DNA from 2 places in the Anaeromusa sp. genome. Region 2 is predicted to be linked to the other one. Evidence: riboswitches for the same ligand, from Rfam matches in the RefSeq annotation. Region 2 holds a riboswitch; the other holds the start of a gene.

Region 1 (3,701 bases), on a different contig from region 2:
GAGAAGAGGAACAAGGGAACCGGCTTTTAGCGGCGATGAACGCAAAATTAGCGGAAATTCAGCAAAAAACAGCAGCCATTCCGTTGGAACAACGAAAAAAGGTAGTGCTGATTTCTTTGATGTCGACCTATGGCGGCAGCGGCTGCATATTTGACGATATGTGCCGCCGAGCCAACGTGATTAACGGCCTTGCCGCAGCAGGCATTCAAAGCGGGCAGAATTTTAATAAAGAGCAGTTGGTGGCGATTAATCCGGATTTGCTTATTTTGCCTGCCTATAACGATCATGGAAACTATGATATTGAGTCGTATCGGCGTGAATTTTTAGAGGATCCGTCGCTGCAGACACTGCGAGCCATTCGGGAGAAAAAACTGTATTTGCCAAGGGAAGGCTATATTTACAACAGCTCTCAAGACATGGTTTTCGGGGTGCAAGAGGTAGCGTACGCTGCCTATGGAGATGAATTTGCCCAGCCTGCGGATCGGCATCTTTCGGTTTCCGGAGAATGAAAACAGTGGTTGACATATAGTAATTGCGGGTGTAGGATGAAAACAGAATTTTTCTGCTGCTTTTGATTTTCCTCATGCTCGCAGGTGCCGGGCGGAAAGCAAACAAGAGTTGATGAATTTTACGTACCCAGCAATAGTATATGGTTTTGTATATCGCCGCAGGCTCGCGGGTGACGAGCAGGGGATACGAAGAACATGAATTTCTTCCTAGCCTTTTTGCGAAGGCTAGGATTGTTTTTTTTGCGGCGACATTCTGCAGGAGGGTTAAGGGTTGAACAAAAAGGCAATTGTCTTAGTAAGTTTTGGCTCGGTGGACGCTGCTGCTTTGCAGCGTACCTTAGATCCGCTGGAAGAACGTTTTCAACAAGTCTTTCCAGAGTGGAAAATTTGCAGAGCCTTTTCTTCGCAGGCGGTGCGAGATAAATTAACAGCGCGCTCCGGGATACAGGTAGACGACATTGAGGAAGCCTTGAGGAAGCTGGCGTGTGAGGCTTTTGAAGAAGTGTATGTGCAGCCTCTATTCTTAACGGTAGATGCTACTTTGCAGGGAGTGCAAAAATATATTGCCGCAGAAGCTAGAAAACCGGCATGGAAAACAAAGACGCTGGCGCTGGCGCGTCCGCTACTGCTCTCTTTGGGAGCAAAAGATCATCCTGATGATTATGTTTTGGCGATAGAAGCATTGCAGCAGCAATGGCCGCCTTTACAAGAAAGTCAAGCAATCTTGCTGGCTTGTAATGGGGCGCAGCAAATGGAGTATGCGGTGTTGCAGTTAAAACTTGAGGCTGCCGGTTATGAACGTATTTTTGTCTGTGTTACAGACGGCTTTCCCGATTTAGCGAACGCTATGACCAAAATGAAAGCGAAAGAAGTGCAGGATGTTCTGATTGTGCCGTTTATGCTGCTTGCGGGCGAGCATATTCTTAACTATCTTAGTGGCGTTAAGTCAGATTCGCCCAAGCTGATTTTAGAGCAAGCCGGTTTTAAGGCGCAGGTTTTAACAAAAGGATTAGGCGAAAATCAGGCGATTCAGGAGTTATTTATTCAGCATGTAAAAGACAAGCAGCAAGCAATCGCTAGACGTCACGGACGTAGAAACCAATCGCCGATTGAGACTTGTTGCGCAAGTAAATAGAATTTAGGAATTTTGACAAATGAATATGGATGAAACAGGTGCCCGGAAGGGCTTAATAGGGAAGACCGGTGAAAAACCGGCGCGGTCCCGCCACTGTAATGGGGAGTAAATCCATAAAATACCACTGGGGCGAATGCCTTGGGAAGGTTTGGATGAGCGAAGATCCAGAGCCAGGAGAACTGCCTGTTTAGCAATCACCGTTTTTACCTACGAGCGATGGGGAGGGGATTACTGAGCAAGCTTTTTGTTTTGACATGGAGTTTTTTGCATCTGTAATTAGGAGCCGCCCTACATGGGGCGGCTCTTTTTGTATGGGAGGAAGGGCCTATGAAAAAAATTGCTTTTTATGGCAAAGGCGGCATCGGCAAATCGACGACGGCTTCGAATGTGTCGGCTGCGCTGGCGGAAGCCGGCTATCGGGTTCAGCAGATTGGCTGTGATCCGAAAAATGATTCGACGCGGCTCCTCTTGGGGCGCAACTGTCAGCAGACGGTGTTGGATATGGTACGTCAATATGGGGAAGGCGTTTCCTTGGAGCAGGTGGTTCACGAAGGATTCGGCGGCGTTCGCTGTGTTGAGGCGGGGGGGCCTGAACCGGGCGTGGGCTGTGCAGGAAGAGGCATTATCGTGGCCCTTGAAAAGCTAAAAATGCTGCAAAAACTTCCAGAAGAGGAACAGCAAGTCGTTTTATTTGACGTTTTAGGGGACGTAGTGTGCGGCGGCTTCGCCGTACCGATTCGGGAAGGCTATGCTACTGATATTTACATAGTGTCTTCCGGCGAATTGATGTCGATTTACGCGGCGAACAACATCGCCAAAGGCGTAGCCCGCTTTGCCGGGCGCGGGCCGGTTCGTTTAGGAGGGATTATCGGCAACAGCCGCCAGATTGTTAATGAAAAAGCTTTGCTGGAGGAATTTGCAGCGCGCTTGAATACACAGCTTATCGCTTTTGTGCCGCGGGATGCGGTGATGCACCAGGCGGAGATTCGACGCAAGACCGTCATTGAATGGAAGCCTGCCTCGGAGCAGGCAAGGATCTATCGGGATTTGTCGCAAAAGCTGCTGGATAATCAACAGCTGACTATTCCTACGCCGTTGACTTTTGAAGACCTGGAAGAGATGGTGCTGCGTTATGGCGATGAATAAGCGGCATATGGTGACCTTGAAGCGCAGCTGCAGTTGCAGTATGCCCGGGGTATGGCGGGCGGTAGCGCATAACGAAGGGGCGGCAGTCATCTTTCACAGTCCCAAAGCCTGCGGACATGTGGCGCGGGAAATGGAGCTGGGTGGACAATATTCTGCGCTGGCAAGGACTTTGAAGCTGGAGCATGCCTATAGAGCTCCCTTGGTTACCAGCAATCTAACTGACGATCATTCGATTTTCGGCGGCGCAGAGCAGTTGCGAGGGTGCATTGATTTTACGATGCAAACGTATAAACCAGCGTACGTGCTGTTGGCAGCGTCCTGTTTAGCCGGCGTGATTGGCGATGATGTGGAAGCGGTGGCCGAAGAAGCGGAGGCCTTCTGGAAGGTTCCGGTTATGAGCGTTCCTTGCAGTGGTTTTTTGGATGGCGAGTATGGCGCTGGCTTTTATTTTGCTGCGCAGCGTTTGATCGACCGTTCGATGCGCCCGCAAGCAACCGAACCGGATACGGTGGTTCTTTTAGGAGATCGACGGGGGCCTGGCGGAGCGGAAGAAGCAGAGCTGCAAGAGCTTTTAAGCGTCTTTGGACTGCGGATTGTTGGACATTTTCCTAATTATAGTTCACTCGAAGAAATTCGGATGCTCCCGGCAGCTTCTTTTTGCATTCCTTTAGGAGGACATACGCAACCGGAATATTCCATGGGGCGTTTAGCTTCTTACCTTGAAGAAAAATTTGGTATTCCCTATTTGCAGCAAGAGTATCCGTCTGGCTGGGAAGGAACGAAAGCCTGGCTGACAGCGTTAGGGAAAGCGTTAGGGCGAGAGGAAAAAACGGCAGCGGCCATTGCTAAGCAGAGTCGGCGAGTAGCGGAGGCCAGTGCGGCCTTGCTTCCCTGGACGCAAGGCCGCAGCG
Region 2 (3,104 bases):
ACCGGACTGCATCCGTTGTCCTGGCTTTTTTGTGCTGGGAATTTTAGTTCGGCTAAACCGTTTTCGCCTTTGCAGTAGAGGGCGGAAGCGGTTTTTTATTTAAAGGGGGGATGTCGGACAAGTATAGATGATTCTATGGGAACTATGGTTTTTAAGAGGAGGATGTATAATGGAAAAAGTTGAAAAGTATGCTGGCGAATCGGTGAAGATTTTTTCGGAGAGCACGGAAGCAGCTTTGATTATGGGTGTTCTTTCGGTCTGCTTGTTGACGGTGTCCATTGTGGTACTGCAAGCGTTTTGGGTCATGCGATAAATAGAGCATAAGAGAGAAATGGATGAACTAACCAGGCTGTTTCTTGTGGTAGAAAACAGCCTGGTTAACATAGACAGCGGTTGTTTAAAGCAAGGGGGGGAAGTATTTATGGAGTATGCAATCGCGACAAGTGGCAACCAAGCGATCGTAACATTAAAAGGTAAAATTTATATTCAAGATGCATGTGTTATTCGCGAAGAAATAATTAATAAAATTGAAGCTGGTTATCACCGGGTTCTCATTAAGCTTGCAGAAGTGACGTATATGGATAGCGCTGGATTAAGTATGATGGTAACGTTGCATAAAGTGAGTCGGAAAAGACATGGATCGTTAGTTGTGACTGGCGTGCAGGGAATGGTTAAAGAGTTGATGCAGTACACTCACGTGGATCAAGCTCTGCGTTTGGAAGGGACACTGTAACATTGACTTTTTTTTCAGCTTTTGTTAAAGTTGACAATAACAAGTGCATAGTGAATGGAATAGGTGCCCGGAAGGGCTTAATAGGGAAGACCGGTGAAATGCCGGCGCGGTCCCGCCACTGTAATGGGGAGCAAATCCAAGAAATGCCACTGAGACGAAAGTCTTGGGAAGGTTTGGACGAGCGAAGATCCAGAGCCAGGAGAACTGCCTATTGGACAATCGCCATTTGACCTACGAAGGATGGGAAGGAGATTTTAAAACCGTTTGGTTTTGTTTTGCCGTGGCCCCGTCGTTTTGACGGGGTTTTTATTGTTGGTTAATGGTTTGAAGTTTCTATGGGCTTGCTAGAAGTATAACAGGGGGCATGCATATGAAAAAAGTAGTGGCATTGGCCATCGCAGGTATTGTTTTTTCTACGTCATCGTTGGCGTTAGCCGCGGAGCCGGAGTCGGAGTCTGGGATTAAACTCAGCGGCGACGTGACCGTAAAGTATGAAAAAGATACGAAGGACGGAGAAGCAAATGCTTCTGGTACCATGAGTTCGTTACGCTTAACAGGAGAAGCGGCATTGGGGAGCGGCTGGTCTGTATTCGCTCGCTTGGGAGCGCAATATGCTACGAATCCGGCCTTAGCGGACTACAATACAGATGGTTCGGTATATGGCGACAAAAAAACGGTAATGACCCTTGATCAGTTTGGCGTGACAAAACAAGCAGGAGATTTGGCATTTAAACTTGGGCGTCAAGATTTGACTATTGGCGCAACGTCGCTTCTTTACAGCCGCTCAGAGTCCAATATTGGGAAGCGGGCTTTTGTAGACGGAGTGACTGTAAATGGGGCCGCAGCGGGCTTGGACATCAACGCAGCCTTTGTACAAGAGGATAATGCCGGCGATGAAGACAACCGTATTTATGCGATTCGGACTGGCTTTCATCCCAATAAGCAGTTGCAGTGGGGGATGACGTTAGGTCGCTATCAAGATCGAGTCAATGGAAATACGAACCATTGGGCGCTGGACAGCAGCTATCAACAAGGCAAGCATACCTGGACGGCGGAATATACGCAGTCCAATCGCAGCGAAGACAATCGCGCCTATGCGGTAACTTGGAATTATGGCTTTGATGATAAAACGTCAATGTATATTACTGCGTTTAAAGTAGAAACGAATGGCGATATGGGAAAACAAAGCGATTTTGATAACAACAACAAGGGTTTTTATTATGGCGTTAAACATCAACTAAACAAAGATAATTCACTGGAATTGGTCTATAAAGATCAAAAGGAAGTGGACAGCGGTTTGAAAAACACAAAGCTGGAAGCTACATTTACTCATAGTATTTGAGGAGGAGCCGCTTGTTTTATAAGAAAGCAGCGATTCCTTGAAGAGAATAAACACTATATAAGGAGTGAGGGAATTTGAAAAGAAGTATTTTATGTTTGATGACAGCGGTTTTATTTGCCCTAATGGGAATGGCGACAAGTTTTTCCGTTTCCCAGGCAGCCGAGGCGCCAACTGTTAAAAAAGCCATTTTGGTAGTCAGCTTTGGTACAACCTATGCGGATACGCGCAAGGCTACGACCGATGCAGTGGAAGCGAAAATTAAGGCAGCTTTTCCGGAGTATGACGTGCGTCATGCCTTTACTTCCCGTATTATCATCAAAAAATTAGCGGAACGTGACGGACTTGTTATTGATACGGAAAAACAAGCGTTGGAAAAGTTGAAGGCCGAAGGCTACAAAGAGATCGTGATTCAGCCTCTGCATGTGGAAGCAGGCGATGAGTATTCTAAATTGATGCGTGTTGTGGACAAGTACGAAAAATCCTTTGACAAGGTTTCTGTAGGTCGGCCGATTCTTTATTATACCGGCCAAGAAGGGGAAAAACCAGATGACTATGCTATCGCAATTAAAGCGTTGCAAGACCAATTGCCGAAATTAGGAAAAAATGAAGCTGTTGGCTTGATGGGTCACGGTGGTGTAAACCCTTCGAATACGGCGTATGCCGCTCTGCAACTAAAGCTTCAAGATGCAGGCTTGAAAAACGTCTTTGTTTTCACGGTGGAAGGGTATCCTACTTATGAGAATATGGTCACAGCGTTAAAGGCCAATAAAATTAAGAAAATCACGCTAATGCCCTTTATGCTGGTAGCTGGCGACCATGCTCAAAATGATATGGCGGGCGACGAAAAGGATTCTTTTAAATCGCAGTTGACTGCGGCAGGCTTCCAAGTAGAAGCGTATATTCACGGTTTGGGAGAAAATAAAGGGATTCAGGATATTTATGTACAGCATGTGAAAGATGCGATTGAAAATAATTATAAAGAACGCGGCAAGGATAAACCTGTAATTCCAGTTATTGAATAAATTGAAT

Evidence for each region. Region 2 has a riboswitch for cobalamin ahead of PHF27_RS04390 (hypothetical protein). Riboswitches for the same ligand answer to the same signal wherever they lie in the genome.
Region 1: linked by a shared signal. The riboswitch ahead of PHF27_RS06320 (nitrogenase iron protein NifH) and the one ahead of PHF27_RS04390 (hypothetical protein) in region 2 are both predicted to bind cobalamin.

What each region holds. Positions count from the first base shown of each region.
Region 1 is NZ_JAQUZF010000032.1:6,246-9,946, forward strand. It holds gene PHF27_RS06310 (ABC transporter substrate-binding protein) at 1-509, shown strand, start outside; gene PHF27_RS06315 (sirohydrochlorin cobaltochelatase) at 781-1,644, shown strand; cobalamin riboswitch at 1,664-1,846, shown strand; gene PHF27_RS06320 (nitrogenase iron protein NifH) at 1,972-2,790, shown strand; gene PHF27_RS06325 (nitrogenase component 1) at 2,777-3,701, shown strand, end outside.
Region 2 is NZ_JAQUZF010000018.1:25,032-28,135, reverse strand. It holds gene PHF27_RS04400 (hypothetical protein) at 170-313, shown strand; gene PHF27_RS04395 (STAS domain-containing protein) at 422-733, shown strand; cobalamin riboswitch at 778-960, shown strand; gene PHF27_RS04390 (hypothetical protein) at 1,104-2,075, shown strand; gene PHF27_RS04385 (sirohydrochlorin cobaltochelatase) at 2,204-3,097, shown strand.